4 regions of the Allorhizobium sp. nf9_anc genome follow, and region 4 is predicted to be linked to each of the others. Evidence: riboswitches for the same ligand, from Rfam matches in the RefSeq annotation. Region 4 holds a riboswitch; each other region holds the start of a gene.
What was found. Region 4 has a riboswitch for cobalamin ahead of AC02Y0_RS18325 (ABC transporter ATP-binding protein). Riboswitches for the same ligand answer to the same signal wherever they lie in the genome.

Region 1 (4,361 bases), 940 kb from region 4:
CGTCGGCTCAGACTTCGATCTCGATATCGCCCTTGGGCCGCGAACAGCAGGCGAGGATGTAGCCCTCGTCGATCTCGTCGTCGAGGATGCCGCCATTGTGGTCCATCTCGACCTCGCCTGACAGTTTCATGACCTTGCAGGTGCCGCAGAGACCGGATTCACATGCCGCCCCGATGCGGACGCCCGCCGCACGGGCCGCCTGCAGAACCGTGTGGCCCGGCGCGCAAAGACCGTCCTTGCCGGACATGGCAAAGGTGACCTTGGTCGGCTGTTCGCCATCGGCATAGATGACCACTTCCGGCAGTTCCGGCTTGACCGGCTGGAAGGCCTCCTCGTGATACTGCTTCATATCGAAGCCGGCACCTTCGAGCGCTTCGCGCACGGTCGCCATGAAGGGCGCCGGGCCACAGCAGAAGACGGTACGCTCGAGGAAGTCGGGTGCCAGAAGCGCAATCTTCGCCTTGTCGATGCGGCCCTTCAGGCCCGACCAGAGCTGGCCGCGCGAGACCTGCTCGACGATGAAGCCAAGCGTCAGATGCGGCATCTCGCGGGCCTTGGCCTCAAGCTCCCAGCGGAAGATGATATCGTCAGGCGAGCGGGCACAGTTCAAAAAGGTTATGTCGCTGTCGGGGGCCCGGTCGCTCATGTCGCGGGTCATCGACACCATCGGCGTGATGCCGGAGCCGGCCGAGATGAAGAGATACTTCTTGCCGGGATACTTGGCATAGGAGAAGTCGCCGAGCGGACCGAAGGCCTTCAGCGCCATGCCGGGCTTCAGGTTGTCGAACATCCAGCGCGTGCCGATACTGTCCTTCTGCGCCTTGACCGTTACCGCGACCGTGTAGGGCCGCGAGGGGCTGGAGGAGAGCGTGTAGGTGCGCATCACCGGCTCAGGCCCGACCGGGACCTCCAGCGTCACGAACTGGCCTGGCATGTAGCGGAACCACAGGTTCGGCTTGTTCGGCTTGAAGGTGAAAGTCATCACGTCGGCGGCTTCCGGCGTGACGGCGACGCATTCGAGGAGATGCTCCCGGTCGGACCAGGGGCGCATTTCGTCGACATGGCGATACTGGGTGACGGCGATGTTCATGGTCAAGCCACCGCAGACAGGCGGGCCTTGTCGCCCTGAAGGCGGCCCGTCATGAAGTTGGAATACCATTCGACAAACTGCATGACGCCACCTTCGTGATCGACGGAATAGGGACCGGGCTCATAGGCCGGCGAGCGGATGCCGAAGGCGTTTTCCTCGACGATTGAGCGATCCTGATCGTTGGTCATGTTCCAGACATGGGTCAGCTCTTCGAGGTCGTAATCGACGCCTTCGACCGCATCCTTGTTCACCAGCCAGGTGGTGGTGACGGCCGTCTCTTCGGCCGAGAGCGGCAGAACGCGGAAGGAGATCGCGTGATCGCCGAGAATGTGGTTCCAGGTCGTCGGGTAGTGGAAGAGCAGCATGGTGCCGATATGGCTGATCGGCACATCGGCGGAGAGCGGCTTCTTCACCGCGCGCTTGCCGGACATGGTGTAGCTCTCGGCATCCTGGATCAGCGGCATGCGGGCGGTACGGAACTGGCCAGTCGGGTCCATGTTGAAGGTGGACGGCAGGCCTGCGGCCTCGCAGCGCGCCCAGTGCTCGGAGATGAACGGGTCATCGCCGGCACCCTGAACGCCGGTTGCGGTCGGGGCTTCCGGATAGGTGCGGCAGAGTTCGGGATGGTTGCTGGCGCAGTGGTAGCACTCGCGGTTGTTTTCCCAGACGAGCTTCCAGTTGCCCTTCTCGATGATCGTGTTCTTGTGGGCTACTTTGGCTTCCCAGAGGCGATGCGGCGCAAGATACGGCTCGATGGAAGCGCGCATCGGGGCGAAGTCGGGGGCCTCATTGGCGAGGCAGACGAAGATGTAGCCGCCAACGCTTTCGCAATGGACGGTCTTCAGGCCGAACTCGGCCTTGTCGAAGTTCTCGCCCATCTGGCGGGCAAAGACGAGCGAACCGTCAAGGTCGTAGGTCCAGTTATGATAGGGGCAGACGAGCTTGGCAGCGGCACCCTTGTCCTTGGTGCAGACGCGGTGGCCGCGATGGCGACAGGTGTTGTGGAAGGCGCGGATGGCCTGATCCTTGCCGCGCACGATGACGACAGGGTAATCGCCGATCTGGGCTGTGAAGTAGTTGCCGGCGCGCGGGATCTCGCAGTCATGGCCGATGAACAGCCAGTCGCGATACCAGATCATCTCCATGTCGAGTTTGAAGTAATCCTGATCGATATAGAATGGCTGCTCGAGCGAGAAGCCTTCGCGGCGGTTCTTCAGCTGGCGCAGCACGTTGGCCTGCAGGTCCATGTCGTCCTCGTTTTCAAAACTCGGGGGAGAAAAGAGCACAGCCTGCCATCGCCCTGGGAAGGCGGTTTGCATGGCTATCTCCGGTCGCCCTCCGCAACCTCAAATGTCCATCTGCCGAGGCTGGTTTCCGGGCTCAGGAGTGGTCCATTTGCGGACCGCGTCGGCGCCTTCCCAGGGTCACCCCCAGTGGCCTTTTGCCAAAACGCATTCTCCACCACCGTTGCGGGGGCAGCGCCGGATTTCGACCGGCTTCCCGATTTCCCGCCCTCCCTAGAGTGACAGCACCTCGAGCTCACAATTATCTAATCACAGGGCGCAGGCCGACGCTGCATTGCGGAACGACACGCCCGAAATCGTTTGCGACATGGCGACAGAATGCCCGTGAAAACAGAGGGAGACGAATTCTCCTGCAATTTCCGTGGCGTAGAGTAGAAGCAAAGAAATTCCCGAAGACGGGATGGCGCAAACGCGCGATCAGGGGGCGGCTTTCAAGATTTGCAGTGCGGCAAGCCTCGCGAAACCTCGCTCATGTAGAATACCATCAAATCATGATTAACCATGCTGCGCTAAGCTCAAGCAATCAGTCCGGGTACGTCAGAGCGTCAAGATGCAGAAACTGAGATACTACGCGGCTCCCAAAGCGGAAACGAAAACGCCGCCATCCTCAAAGGCAGTCCATACCGAGTTCCTCAGAACCGGTCGGATCTCGCGTAGCCGCGAGGACTGGCTGCCGGACGAGCGACGCTATCTTTCCTACGAGGAGGTGGCGGCACGGACGGGTCGGCGGCTTGAGCGGGCGGCAGAGACAACTCACGAGCGGATTAACGGCTTCCATCGCTCGATCAAGTTTCCCAAGGTCATCTTCCACCGTACGCTGAACAACAGCCCGCATCTCGGCTACTGTCATGTGACGGCGGCGCGCACGAATTTCGCGCAATATGCCGATGTAAAATGGGCCTTCTACATCGCCAATTTCTTTGCCGAGCTTGGCGGTCAAGAGGTGTTCTTCGAGCAGATCAAGCAGAATTACGGACGGATGTATTTCGCCGTGGCGATCAAGCCTGAGGCGGAGGCCAAGTCGATGGCTATCGACCGTTCGTTCCGCAACAATGGCCTGCTGTTCCAGACGGTGGATCCGAAAGAGGCGCTGCGGAACGTGCTGATGCTCGGCGCACGAGACGCCGAGCTCAGGAAGATCATCGCAAAGCTTTGAGCGTGGAGTTCGACGCTCAGGCGCCGAAACCGCCGACCGGCTTCTTCTTGTAGAGCAGCCAATCCTTTGACACATAGTCGCTTGCGCCGTAGATCGTCACGGTGTCGCCGCCGGCTGCCTTCGAGGTGGCGAGCGCCTTTTCAGCGAAGTTGGTGAAGTCGAATGCGTTCGGGGCCTGCTCGGAGAAGCAGATGCCGAAGGACATGCCGAGCTGGCCCATGCGGGCACCGGTCGACGAGCCGACGAAATTGGTGGCCTTGAGCTTGGCGCGAACGAGATCGACGACGCGGCTGATCTCTTCCTGATCCGACGTGTAGAGCAGCAGGCCGAAGCGGCCGGCATCGAAGCGGCAGGCGAGATCGCCACCGCCGGACACGGCTTCCAGCACCTTGGCGACCTGCATCAGGAAGCGCTCGGCAACAGCCGGGCCCATCTGCTCCTGGATGCGGGCGTAATCGTCGATCTCGCCGATCGCGACGCCGCAGAGCACCGGCATTTCCGGGTTTGCATAGATCTTGGCGACGGCCTTGTTGAAGGCGCGGCGGCTGGCAAGGCGGGTGACCGGATCCACGAACTTCGCGGCTTCGGCCTCTTCCGCCTCACGCTGCAGGTCGGCGAGCGATGCCGTCTTGTCGACGACGGCGCGCACGACATTGCTGTTCTGGTGGGCGCGCTTTTCGGTCGCCGCCTTCAGCATCTTGATCGACTGGCCAAGCGGCGTGCCTTCGAGATCGGCTTCCGTCAGGATGGTCTTGGAGGCATGGCCGATGACGCGGCCGTAATCGGTGAGCGAGATCTTCTCCTCGTTGAG
Region 2 (4,361 bases), 2.3 Mb from region 4:
CTTCGACTGCTGCCGACGCTTGGGCCGAACATGCTCGACGACACATTCCCGATCCTGCTCGGGGACGGTCCGCAAATCCGCAGCGCCGCCATCTGGGAATCGAGCCGCTTCTGCATCGATCCCGAGATCTCGCAGGACCGTGCCGGAAACCAGGTGACGATCGCCGCAGCCGAGCTGATGTGCGGCGTCGGAGAACTGGGCCTGGCATCCGGCCTCAGCCACATCGTCACCGTAACGGATGTGTTTCTGGAGCGCATGTTCAAGCGCATGGGCTGCCCCGGATTGCGGATCGGCGAGCCCCAGCGCATCGGCGTGGTTCAGGCGGTAGCGGTATCCTGGGAGGTCTCCCGGGACATGCTCGACAGGATGAAAGCGGTGGCGGCAATCGAGGGAAGCGTGCTCGAACGACCGATGACCCTCACGGCAGCTCAGGCCGCATGACATAGAACAAGGCGGGTGCGGCAGGTGCCGTACCCTACTCACGTCATCTGTCATTTGAATTTGACCACCACTCGGATATCCTGCACCGCATCAGGGTCGTAGTCTGCCTTGCAAACGACAACTGGAATCCGGATGTGCCGAGCAGGATAGTCAGTTCCATCGCGATGTTTGTCCTCATGGGCGGCATCTTGCCATCCGGGGCCGAGGCCTCGGCGCTTTGCGAGCGACTGCGCGACCGCCTGGTCCTGGTGGAGCAGGGCGGACGATCGCCTGAGATCAACAGCTATGCCAGCGCCATTGCGCAGCAGAATCTCGAACTGCGCAAGGCGCGCCAGGACCAGCGTCGGCTGCGCTGCCTCACCTCTTCCATCGTCCAGATCCGGCCTGATGGCGGCAATGACTGCAGCGACCTGGCAACGGCAATCTCCCGCATGGAGGCAAATCGCGACATCCTTGCAACGCGGCTGGCCGACCTTCGCGAAAGCCGCGTGGCGGATGCCCGCGCAGCTCTTGTAACGGCCCTCGAGGCAAATGGATGCGGCCCGGATGAGCCGCCACTGCCGCAGGAAGCCGAGCGCATCCCCTATCTCGACACGCTGCCGGAACCCTACCGTCCGGACCGCGAGGCGGAAGCAGCCTATGCGACGCCACCGCCGCCGATCGGCATCCTTCCGACCGGCAATGTCCGCACGCTCTGCGTCCGCACCTGCGACGGCGGCTTTTTCCCGATTTCATCACAGACGTCAGCGATGAATTTTGGCCGCGACGCTGCCCAGTGTCAGCAGATGTGCCCGGGGACGGAAACGGAGCTCTTCTTTCACGCGCCGGAACGCAGCGAAACGGTCGACATGGTCTCGGCCATCACTGGCCGTCCCTACAGGGACCTGCCGAACGCCTTCGTCTACCGCAATCGCCGGACGAATGCGGAGCCGTCCTGCGCCTGCAATCTTCAGCAATACTACCAACGCATGACGCCCCGTCCCGCCTTGCCCGACTACCAGTCTTCCGTGCTGGAGATTGCACCGAAGTCGAAAACGACACCGGCGGCTCCCCGCCCTGCCGTGGAACGCAGTCTGGATGAGGCAAACCTCAATGTTCGCCGCGTCGGCCCGGTCTTCATCCCTCCCGACAAGGGAACGATCGATCTCAGGAACCCGGCAGCGCCGGGTCCACAGCCCCTGCAGGAGTGACCGGCCCGGCGGCATGCACGCCCCAATGCTCCTCGAAGATCAGCTCCTCGAGCGCCAGACGCTTGCGCCAGCCCTTCACTTCGAGTTCGGGCGACGCATAGAGGTGATCGACAAGGCCGAGGCACAGGTAACCGATGATCTGGACGCGATCCGGGATCCCGAGGATCGCCTTCACTTCGGCCTCGTGGAAGATGCTGACCCAGCCGAGCCCGACCCCTTCCGCTCGCGCGGCAAGCCACAGGTTCTGGATCGCGCAGACCGTCGAGAAGGCATCCATCCTGGGATCATGGGTCCGCCCGAGAACAACGGGACCGGCACGATCGGGATCACACGTGACGCAGATATTCAGCGGCGCCTTGCGGATGCCCTCCAGCTTCAGCGCCCGATAGGCATCGCGGCGCGCCTCGGGAAACATCGCCTCTGCCTCTTCATTAGCCCGCGCAAACGCGTCCCAGACCGCCGCACGCGTCTCAGCGCTGCGGACCAGGATAAAGCTCCAAGGCTGCATGAAACCAACCGACGGTGCGGCATGGGCTGCTTCAAGCAGCCTGCGCACGAGATCGTCGGGCAAAGGATCGGGAAGAAACTGGTCGCGAACATCGCGTCGCGTATGAATGGCCCGGTAGACGGCATCCTTGTCCTCGTCGACAAAGGGCGCTGTCCGGACGAGGTACTCGTTCGGATCGTCGTGCATCGTAATCCCCACAATGCGCAACCACCCGCCGTCCACGCGGGTTCGGTCTATCTTGTCAGGCCGGTCTTCTGACTGGGCATCATCCGCAACACGCACCTTCCCGGATTGCTCCAGTGGTCGGGTTCCCCCTTGCGCATCACGTCCGCCTCACAGCGTTGGGCACGTGCCGAAATTTCACCAGCTTCCCGATTCTCCTGCCGATAGGCAGGCACCTGACAGATGGTTTCTAGCGTGAAGAGCCCGGCTGGGACAGATCAAAAACGACGGCGTCAGTCACTTGTTGGGAAGTAGCGCACGAATGCGAAGGCGGATCCATCCGGCGACCAATTCGGCACGTTGATCGAGCCCTGCCCACCGAAGAACTCGAACAGCGTCTCCACATTGCCGCCATCGGCATCCATCAAACGAAGCCGGACCTGCTTGTCACGGGGATGACCTGAGACCTCGGCATCATAGGAGAGGAACAGCACCTTGCTGCCATCCGGCGACGGATGCGGGAACCAGTCCCCGTAGCCGTCGGAGGTCAGCTGCTCCAGGCCGGTGCCATCGGTGCGCATCCGCCAGATCTGCATGGTGCCGGTGCGGCTGGAATTGAAGTAGATCCACTGCCCGTCAGGCGAATAATCGGGACCGTCATTGTGCCCCTCGCCGTTGGTCAGGCGCTGTTCGGCACCGCCCTTCGTCGAAATCGTGTAGATGTCGAAGGCACCGTTTCTCTCGCCGCAATAGGCAAGCACCTTCCCGTCCGGCGACCAGCCATGCCAATAGGACGGCATGTTCGTCGTCACCTGCCTTGGCTCGTCATCCCCGTCACCCAGCATGTAGATGCAGGACTTGCCGTAGAGCGTATGGTCGGAAAAGACGATCGAGGCACCGTCAGGCGAAATGCCGTGGTCGTTGTTCAGCCGGACGGCGAAGCTGGTGTCGATCAGTTCCGGCTCCGGATCATCCTCATCGAGCGGCAATGCATAGAGCAGGCCGTCGCCATTGATGACGAGAAACTCGCCGTCACGCGACCAGTTGGGCGCCTCGACGAGGTCCTCCGTCTGCCAGACGACCTCGCATTCACGGGTCGTCATATCGTAGATCTCGACCGAACTGCGCATAGTGGTCTCCTTGGAATAATCAGTCTGCACGTGAGCGATTTTCCATCGCCTGGCGCAGTTTGGCGAAGATCGCCCGGCCAGTCCGCTCAAGATGAGCACTGCGCCATTCGGTGTAGAAACCCCAGATCAGGCTGACGTTCAGCGTGAGGAACCCGATGCCCAGCATCTTGAAGCTTCCATCCCACAGGCCGTAGCAGCCAATCGCAATCGAGGGCAGGAAGTAGGCGGCGCCTGAGAGCGTCCGGTACAGCCCGCTATCCTGATTGTCATGCGCTCCGACAGCAAAGATATAGCTGCGCTCCTCCGCCGTGAAATCAGGCAAAGCAGCCCGGGCATCGTGGTCCTCTATCGACACGCTCAGCGATCCCGGAAACGGTTCGTGATCGGATAGCGGCGATCGCGTCCGAAGTTCTTCTTGGTGATCTTCACGCCCGGCGCCGATTGGCGGCGCTTGTATTCGGCAAGATAAAGCAGGTGCTCCACCCGGTGCACCGTCGCAATGTCATGGCCACGCGCAACGATCTCGTCCACGCCCATTTCCTTTTCGACGAGGCATTCGAGGATATCGTCGAGAACCGGATAAGGCGGCAGCGAATCCTGGTCGGTCTGGTTCGGCCGAAGCTCGGCAGACGGCGCCTTGGACAGAATGTTTGCGGGAATGACTTCGCCGGATGGTCCAAGCGCGCCTGGGGGGACATTCTCGTTGCGCCAGGCCGACAGCGCATAGACCTGCATCTTGTAGAGGTCCTTGATCGGGTTGAAGCCGCCATTCATGTCGCCATAGAGCGTGGCGTAGCCCACCGACATCTCCGATTTGTTGCCAGTGGTGACGACCATCGAACCGAACTTGTTGGAGACCGCCATCAGGATTGTCCCTCGTGTACGGCTCTGCAGATTTTCTTCCGTGATGCCGCTCTCGGTGCCCTCGAA
Region 3 (4,361 bases), 1.9 Mb from region 4:
CTGGCACATCTCGACGAGGACTGGACAATCGAGCATTGGGGCTCGGACGCCGAGGCCGAAGCGCGTCGTGAGGCGCGGTATGGCGAATTCGCGTCGGCAGCCTCACTCTTCGCGGCCCTTCAGCCCGCAAGTTAACCGTCCACTAACCATAAATGGCGAATTCTCGGGCAGGTCCAGAATCACCTGTCCGGGGTCGTCATGTTTGCTCGCAGTCTCCGCATCGCCGCAGCCGTCGGGCTCCTCATGGTGTTGGCATCCTGTACGCTGCTGCATGGCCGAAGCATCGACCGGCCGCTGGTCTACTACGTCCGCAATGTCACTGTTATGGCTGACGCCCGCATCCCGCTCGACCTGATCGAGAACGTTGATCGTCGCGTATCGTCAGCCATAGCCGCGACCCGGGCACCCGCGGGGGCCGAGCGCGTCGTGCTGCTGGTCAAGATCGACCATCTCGGCTTTGGCGAGGGCGCCCGACGCAGGCTCGCCCAGGCGAAGTTCACGGTGACAGCGACCTCCGTAGAAACGGGTGAGCCGGTGGCGCAAGGCTTCTTCACCGTCAACAGCCCGACAGACGATCCCCGTTGGACGCGTCAGGCGCTTGCCGAGGAGATTGCAGCGCGCATCCGTTTCGCCTTCTCGCTGACGACGCCGCGCATTCGCAAGTCGCAGCCACCACGCACGATATCCACCCGCCTTGTCTCCGACCCGCCGCCGGTCATCGTGCCGAATGCGCCAGCCTCTGTGCCGCGCGCGGCGGCGGTTATGCCCAAGGTCGAGCCGCAAAAGCCTGTGGCGGTGACGCCACCTGCCGCCGCCGCACAACCAGCACCCCAGGAGATGGCGGCGCCTCCGGTTGCCGAGGCTCCGGCTGTGCGTGCAACAGCTCCTGCACAGCCGGCGCGTCGTGCGGCTGACGTCGGGTCCGGCACACCTGTGGAGCAGGGAGCAAGCGGCACGATCCGGCTGCGCGCCGACTGCGATCCGTCCGTCACGCCGGATTGCGCCGCGAACCCATGATCGGCCCTTGGGTCGCGATGACGCAGCTGCAAGGCGCAGCCGTGATTGACTTGAACCTGACCTCGGCCTAATCCTCATGACGGATGGTTTCCGGACGACAGAGATGTTGTCCGGAGAGCAAAAGGGAATGCGAAGGCGTGGACCCCAACCGGGCATGCTGAACGCAGCCGACCCCGCGACTGTATTGCAGCGAGGGTTCTCCATCCGCTCTGACGTTTCAGGTGGTGACGGGTCGCAGTGTGTGACCGGCCTCTCGAGAACGACAGGATGGAAAAGCCACTGGGGTGGCAACACGATCAGCCGGGGCAGGACGCCTCTTTCTCTACGAATCGTCCGCTCTTTCGTGTTGCCTGCAAACCCTGGGAAGGCGAGGAGAACCCGACGGTCCTTTAAAGACCACGACCTGCGAGCCAGGAGACCTGCCATCCACGGGCATGGTGCCCATACTGGGGAGGTTTCCCCGTTGCCAGCACGGAGGTTGTCGTGGCGACGTCTTGCATCCGCGGGTCCTTGAGGCCCCGCCGATGCCGGTCCGTATGTGCGGATCGTGCATCGATCTATTCTTCGCGCGTGTTCGAAACACGCGCTGCAGGTTATCTGCGTGCGGTCTGGGGCCTTGGCACGCCATGACCGCATCCCAATCTCGATCCATCCTCGTTCTCGGCGGCGCCCGCTCGGGCAAGTCGCGTTTTGCCGAAACAACGGCGCGCGACACCGGCCTGGATCGCGTTTATCTGGCCACGGGCCGCGCCTGGGATGACGAGATGCGTGCCCGCATCGAGGCGCATAAGACCGACCGTGCCGATGACGGCTGGACGACGCATGAGGAGCCGCTGGATCTCGTCGGGTCGCTGAAGACGCTCGACAAGCCAGAGCGTGTGATCCTCGTCGACTGCCTGACCCTCTGGGTCACCAATCTGATGATGGAAGAAGGCCGTGACGTCGACGCAGACGGCGCGGCACTCGCCACCAGCCTTAGGGAACTCCAGGCCACCATCATCTTCGTCTCCAATGAAGTCGGCCTCGGCATCGTGCCCGAAAACAAGATGGCCCGCGCCTTCCGCGACCATGCCGGCCGTCTCCACCAAGCCATCGCCGCAGAGGCGGCTGAAGTCTATTTTATCGCGGCAGGTTTGCCGTTGAAAATGAAGGGTTGAACCATGTTGCAGCAAAAGATCCCCGCGACCGTCATCACCGGCTTTTTGGGGGCCGGCAAGACCACCATCATCCGCAACATGCTGATGAATGCCGGCGGCAAGAAGATTGCGCTGATCATCAATGAATTCGGCGATCTCGGCGTCGATGGCGACGTGCTGAGGGGCTGCGGCGCCGACAATTGCACCGAGGATGACATCATCGAACTCACCAATGGCTGCATCTGCTGCACGGTCGCAGACGACTTCGTGCCGACCATGCTCAAGCTGCTCGAGCGTGACGTGAAGCCCGACCACATCGTCATCGAAACCTCGGGTCTGGCGCTGCCGCAGCCTCTGGTCGCCGCCTTCAACTGGCCCGATATCCGCACCCGCGTCACCGTCGATGGCGTCGTGACTGTGGTCGACAGCGCGGCTGTCGCTGCCGGTCGTTTCGCGGACGACCATGACGCAGTCGCCGCCCAGCGTGCCGGAGACGACAATCTCGACCACGAGAGCCCGATCGAGGAACTCTTCGAGGACCAACTGACCTGCGCCGACCTTATCGTCCTCAACAAGACCGATCTGCTTGACGCTGCCGGCATTGCCGCTGTGCGCGCGGAAGTCACCGGCCGCACCAGCCGCAAGCCTTCGATGATCGAGGCAAAGAATGGCGAAGTGCCCTCGCTCGTCCTGCTCGGCATCGGCGCCAGCACCGAAGACGACATCGAAAATCGCAAGTCGCATCACGAGCTGGAGCATGAGGCCCTGCATGCCTCGGGCGAAGACCACGACCATCACCACGATCACGACGAATTCGAGAGCTTCGTCCTGAAGCTCGGCGCCATCAAGGACGCTTCCGATTTCATCGATCGCCTGAAGCCTGTCATCGAAAAGCACGACATCCTGCGCCTGAAGGGCTTCATCGACGTGCCGGGCAAGCCGATGCGCCTCGTCATCCAGGCCGTCGGCACCCGGATCGACACCTATTTCGACCGCCCCTGGACGAGCGCCGAAAAGCGCGAGACGCGCATCGTTGTCATCGGCCTGCATGAATGGGATTTCGGTGCGGTAGTTGAAGACGTCCAGGCAGCGGCCGGCTGATCCATGCATCTCCTGCTTGCCCAGAAGGGATCGATTAGCGACGGCGACGAGGCGATCGATCTTGGCCAGACGCCGGGGGACGTGCTGTTCCTCTCGGCGGCCGACACGGAGCTGGCTGCGATCGCAGCCGCCGTACAGGCGAGGGGCGAGCAGGCGGTTCGCTGGCGGCTTGCCAGCCTGATGACGCTGAAGCATCCGATGTCGGTCGACACCTACATCGAACGCACGGCACGCCATGCGCGGCTGATCGTGGTGAGGGCGCTGGGTGGTGCGAGCTACTTCCACTATGCGCTGGAGGCCCTGCACGCCTCAGCCCGCCGCAGCGGCGCGGCCATCGTCGTGCTGCCCGGTGACGACAAGCCGGACGAGGGGCTTTCGCCCTTCCAGAACAGCTCAGACGAGGACCGCGGCGCGCTGTGGACCTATCTGACCGAAGGCGGGGCGGGGAATGCCTCGGCTTTTGTGTCCTATGCCGAGGCTATTCTCGACGGTGCCGACCGACCGGAACCGGCGCGTCCGCTGCTGAAAGCCGGAATCTGGTGGCCGGGCAGGGGCGTGATCGGGGTTGAGGAATGGGAGGGCCTGGCCTTTCCTTCTCCCCGTCTACGGGGAGAAGGTGCCCGAAGGGCGGATGAGGGGCAAAGCACCGAGCAAGACCAGCCCCTAACCCTGACCCTCTCCTTGGCTGCAGGGAGAGGGAATATCGCCCCCCTCTGCTTCTACCGTGCCCTTGTCCAGAGCGGCGAAACCGCACCCGTCGAGGCCATGGTCGAAGCCTTGAAGGCTGAGGGCCTCGTTCCTCTGCCGGTCTTCGTGTCGAGCCTCAAGGACCAGGTCTCCGTCGATACGCTGCGGGCTATATTCAACCGCTTCCCGCCATCGGTTGTCATCAACACCACCGGTTTCGCCGTCTCGACGCCTGGCGCGGAAAAGCCGTCGACCGTGCTCGATGAGACGGGTGCCGTCGTGCTGCAGGCGATCTTCTCCTCCTCGCCACGCACCACCTGGGAGAATTCGAGCCAGGGCCTCAGCGCCCGGGACCTGGCGATGAGCGTGGCCCTGCCGGAAGTCGATGGCCGGGTTCTGACACGCGCCGTTTCCTTCAAG
Region 4 (4,361 bases):
GTCCTGCTTGACGGCGTCGAGGTTCTTGAAGGCCGGGGTCTCCTTCATGAAGGCGATCTTCTGCTCGGCGGTCACATCGCCGTAGTTGACTATGACGATCACTTCCGGATTGCGCTCGATGACGGGCTCCCAGGAAACCTCGGTCCAGCTCTTTTCCACGTCATCCATGACGTTGACGCCGCCTGCGGCCTCGATCATCGCAGTCGGAATGCCGAAGCGGCCCGAGGTGAAGGGCTTCTCGGTACCGGAATCATAGACGAAGACGCGCACGGGCTTCTCGATGCCGCCGATCCGCGTGGTGATCTCGTCGAGCTGCTTGCGATAGCCGGCGACCAGTTCTTCAGCGCGCTGCTCGACACCGAAGATCTTGCCGAGATTGAGCAAGTCCGCGAACATGTCGTCCATCGTTGGCTTGTTCTTGGCCATGATGTGAATGCAGGATTCGGTCAGTTCATAGACCTTGATGCCCAGCGGTTCGAGCGTCTCGGGCGTCACTTCGCCACCGACCTTCATGCCGTAGTTCCAGCCGGCAAAGTAGAAATCGGCATCGGCGTTCAGCAAGACTTCCTTTGTCGGATATTTCGGCGAAAGTTCCGGCAGTTCCTTTACGCCTTCGCGCAGCCCCTCATCCAGCGTCTTCCAGCCGGAGATGCCTGTGTAGCCGACCATGCGATCCTGCAGTTTCAGGGCGAGCATCATCTCGGTGAGGTTGACGTCGTTGGAGATGGCTCGGGCGGGCGCGGCATCGAAGGTGACGTCGCGACCGCAACTCTTGACCGTGACCGGATAGGCGAAGGCGGAAGAAGCCGTGAAGACCGATGCGAGCAGAGCGGCGGACAGGAGAAAACGGTTAGCCATGGTATCGGGGTCCTTTCGAAATCAGTTCAGTGCGAGTGAGAAAGAAAAACGGTGCGCGCGAAGACCTTCCGCCTGCTGGCGCGCGGCGAGCACGCCGAAGGTCCCCGACAAGGCCTGTTCGGTCAGAACCGCCTCCGGCGCCCCGAAGGCACTCATTCGGCCGCCATGCATCAGAGCGACATGGCTTGCGAATTCGGCCGCAAGATTGATGTCGTGCAACGTCGTGATGATCGTCAGATTGAGCGCGCCCAACAGATCAAGGATTTCGAGCTGGTGGCGGATGTCCAGATGGTTGGTCGGCTCATCGAGGATCAGGATCTCCGGCTTCTGGGCGAGCGCACGCGCCACAAGCACCCGCTGCTTTTCGCCGCCCGAGAGGGTCGAGAACTGGCGGTTCGCCAGACGAAGAAGATCGAGATGGTCGAGGGCGTGTTCGGCTTCGGCTCTGTCCTGATCATTCCAGCCGGAAAGCCCCTCGCGCCAGGGAACGCGGCCCATCATCACCACGTCGCGGACCGTGAAGGGGAAATCGCCAGGCATTTCCTGCAGGACGACAGCGACGCGCCGTGCAACCTGGCGGGCACTCATGGACCAGATGTCCTGGCCATCCACCTCGACGCGGCCTTCCAGGGGAGAGACGCCGCGATACAGGCAGCGGAGCAAGGTCGTCTTGCCGGCGCCATTCGGGCCGACGATCGCCAGCCGGTCGCCGGCGTCGAGCGCAAACGACACGTCACGAACGAGGAAATGGGATGATTTCGGACCCCAGCCGAGATCCGTGACGCGGATGGGGCACCCTTTGCTGCTGCAACTCATCAGCGCACCTCCGCATGGGAGCTACGGCCAGCGGTTACGCCATGGGCGAGCTTGGATCCAAGCCTGAGCGGCTCAAGATCGAGACGGAAATGCATGCCAGTCCTCCGCAGGATTTCTCCGGAGGCAAAATGGCATGTGTTCGGCGCGCCCGAGGGCGCTGTGCAAAAGCCAGTTCGTATCCATCGGAACACCCCGTCCGCTTCGGTTTCATCGCTTGACGGCAGGTCTCCTGGCTTGCGGATATACGCTTTCCATTTGCCTTCCCACGGTGACCCGCAGTGGCCCGGCGTGTGAACGCCGCGAGAATGGACAGCAATCCGCTTACAGTTGCGGGGGCAGCCACGGTCTTGGTCCCTTTTGGGTCTTCCGCACCGTGTTCCCTATTAATCCCCTTCGGAGTCATCCGTTGAGGGAACCGTCACCTGCTTGCATAAGATCTGCAGACCCCGCCGGTCAAGCCACTATTCTTTCCAGTTATGTAATACCATTACATCTATCGACCAACGTTGACCTTGTCCACCCTGAAACTGCGCCTGCACATCAGGTGGTTGTTCTATTTTCGGCAGCGGCCTCCGGCAGGACAGCAGAGACGGCCTTCTCGTCGATGACGCGCGCGCCTCTCTGGCGGGTGGAATAGCGCCAGATCCACTGAATGCTGACCAGCAGCCTCTTCTCGAAATTGACCAGCAGATAGACGTGAACAAGGGCCCAGAGCAGCCAGGCGAGGCGTCCCTTGAGCTGCCAGGATCCAAAATCGAAGATGGCGGCATTGCGCCCGATGACTGCGGTGTTGCCGCGATTGTGGAAGTGGAACGTGGGAATGGGCTTTCCGGACAGGAGGCTGGCTTTCAGCGCACGGCCGAGAAATTTCCCCTGCTGCTTGGCTACCTGGGCCAAGGCCGGCATCGGCTTGCCGTCTTCGCCGACCGCAAGCGCCGTATCGCCGAGGGCATAGATGCCGGGCTTGTCGACAACCGAAAGATCGGGCGCCACCGGCAGGCGACCGCCGGGGCCTGCCTCGATGCCCAGCCATTCGGCGGCCGGGGAGGCTTTCACGCCCGCACCCCAGACGATGCAACTCGCGGGCAGGAACGCGCCGCCAACCTGAACGCCCTCCGCGGTGATATCTTCGACAGGCGTATTGAGGCGGATATCGACACCGATCCCAGCGAGGTAATCGGAGGCGTATTGCGAGAGAGGCTCCGGGAAGGTGGATAGAATTCTCGGCCCGGCCTCGACCAGCAGGACCGCCAATTGATCGGCGTGAAGCTTGCGGAAATCCTGGGCGATCATGAAGCGGCCGAGTTCAGAGATCGCGCCCGCCATTTCGACACCTGTCGGTCCGCCGCCGATGACCACGCTGGTCAAAAGCCTGCGTTTCTCGGCCTCATCGGTGCTCCGCTCCGCCTTTTCGAAGGCGAGGAGCAGCCTGTGACGGATGTCGCGGGCTTCGTGGATGGATTTGAGACCCGGTGCATGCTGCTGCCAGTCATCATGTCCGAAGTAATTGTAGGTGGAGCCGGTGGCGAGCACTAGGCGATCGAAGGGGATCGAGCCGCCGTCCTTAAGCATGATCGCCCGAGCGTGCGCATCGACCGACACGACCTCGGCCATGACAACATGGATGTTGTCGTAGCGACCCAGTGTGCGCCGAATCGGTTCGGAGATGTCTGCAGGCGACAAGGCCGCCGTTGCGACCTGATAGAGAAGCGGCTGGAAGAGATTGTGATTGCGGCGATCGATGACCGTCACGTCGATTGCCCTATTGCCCAGAGCCTGGGCGCAGGCGAGGCCGCCGAAGCCGGCCCCGACGATCACTACATGTGGTCTCTTCGTGGGTTCCGTTCCGCTTTCCATCATCACCTCTTGGTCCTGCCCCACGACAAACAGGAGGGACACGCAAATGTTCCTCTTCGAATGACGCGATGCAATAGCCCGAAAATCATTGTTCCGACGATGGAACAAATTCTGCGGCTACCCGTTTTTCGGTTGAATTGCTTTTGTTCCCTCCCCCCAACCTCCCCCGGCCGCCCCTGAGGGCGCCTACCTGAACCCCGCCAATGGCGGGGTTCTTTTTGCTGGGTTCGGGCATCACCTGATCCCCTGAGACGCGGCGCTTTCTTACTGGCTGGTCAAAGACTGAGCACGGACCATGTGGTTGCGGACGGCGGGATAATGGGCCGTGGCATAGGTCTTCAAGCCACCGGGAGGCCCATCGGCGGCATAGGAGCCAAGCAGTTGGATCGCCTGATCATGGGCCTTCATCTGTGCGGAGAGATAGGCACTGTCGAACTGGCTCTCTTCCGCCTGCTCCAGCGCTAGCAATGTCTGCCTCTGCTCCATGGAAAGGTCTTCGGACAGGCTGACATTGTCGGACGTGGCCGAATCTTGAAGCTCCCTCTGGGCGCGACGATGGTCGTCGATCATCGTTCGGGCAAACGCCCTTACCTCGGGTGAGAGACCCCGACGGAGCGCCACCTCGGACGACAGAATTTCGAAGGCATTGGCCGTAGCAGCTTCCTTGGCGAAGCCCGCAGGGTCGAGGGCAAGGGTCGTGGCGGCCTGGCCCGGAGCGGTCGCAGGGGTGAGTTCCTGGGCAGGCGTGCTCTCCTGCGCGTAAGCTGCGGTGGAGCAAGTCAGCAAGATGATGGCGAGCGTGATTTTCGGGGTCATGGTGTCATCCTTTT

Region 1: linked by a shared signal. The riboswitch ahead of AC02Y0_RS13740 (aromatic ring-hydroxylating oxygenase subunit alpha) and the one ahead of AC02Y0_RS18325 (ABC transporter ATP-binding protein) in region 4 are both predicted to bind cobalamin.
Region 2: linked by a shared signal. The riboswitch ahead of bluB (5,6-dimethylbenzimidazole synthase) and the one ahead of AC02Y0_RS18325 (ABC transporter ATP-binding protein) in region 4 are both predicted to bind cobalamin.
Region 3: linked by a shared signal. The riboswitch ahead of cobU (bifunctional adenosylcobinamide kinase/adenosylcobinamide-phosphate guanylyltransferase) and the one ahead of AC02Y0_RS18325 (ABC transporter ATP-binding protein) in region 4 are both predicted to bind cobalamin.

The regions. Positions count from the first base shown of each region.
Region 1 covers NZ_CM150481.1:2,800,243-2,804,603, forward strand. The annotation lists gene AC02Y0_RS13735 (FAD-binding oxidoreductase) at 8-1,090, opposite strand; gene AC02Y0_RS13740 (aromatic ring-hydroxylating oxygenase subunit alpha) at 1,093-2,337, opposite strand; cobalamin riboswitch at 2,439-2,641, opposite strand; gene AC02Y0_RS13745 (DUF6656 family protein) at 2,945-3,550, shown strand; gene AC02Y0_RS13750 (GGDEF domain-containing protein) at 3,567-4,361, opposite strand, start outside.
Region 2 covers NZ_CM150481.1:1,453,247-1,457,607, reverse strand. The annotation lists gene AC02Y0_RS06890 (acyl-homoserine-lactone synthase) at 1-441, shown strand, start outside; gene AC02Y0_RS06885 (DUF2865 domain-containing protein) at 576-1,631, shown strand; gene bluB (5,6-dimethylbenzimidazole synthase) at 1,588-2,325, opposite strand; cobalamin riboswitch at 2,367-2,556, opposite strand; gene AC02Y0_RS06875 (TolB family protein) at 2,595-3,431, opposite strand; gene AC02Y0_RS06870 (hypothetical protein) at 3,451-3,786, opposite strand; gene AC02Y0_RS06865 (NAD+ synthase) at 3,789-4,361, opposite strand, start outside.
Region 3 covers NZ_CM150481.1:1,884,443-1,888,803, reverse strand. The annotation lists gene AC02Y0_RS09010 (ATP12 family chaperone protein) at 1-135, shown strand, start outside; gene AC02Y0_RS09005 (hypothetical protein) at 199-1,017, shown strand; cobalamin riboswitch at 1,085-1,458, shown strand; gene cobU (bifunctional adenosylcobinamide kinase/adenosylcobinamide-phosphate guanylyltransferase) at 1,644-2,174, shown strand; gene cobW (cobalamin biosynthesis protein CobW) at 2,178-3,254, shown strand; gene cobN (cobaltochelatase subunit CobN) at 3,258-4,361, shown strand, end outside.
Region 4 covers NZ_CM150481.1:3,740,117-3,744,477, forward strand. The annotation lists gene AC02Y0_RS18320 (ABC transporter substrate-binding protein) at 1-858, opposite strand, end outside; gene AC02Y0_RS18325 (ABC transporter ATP-binding protein) at 880-1,674, opposite strand; cobalamin riboswitch at 1,877-2,109, opposite strand; gene AC02Y0_RS18330 (NAD(P)/FAD-dependent oxidoreductase) at 2,215-3,573, opposite strand; gene AC02Y0_RS18335 (DUF4142 domain-containing protein) at 3,796-4,347, opposite strand.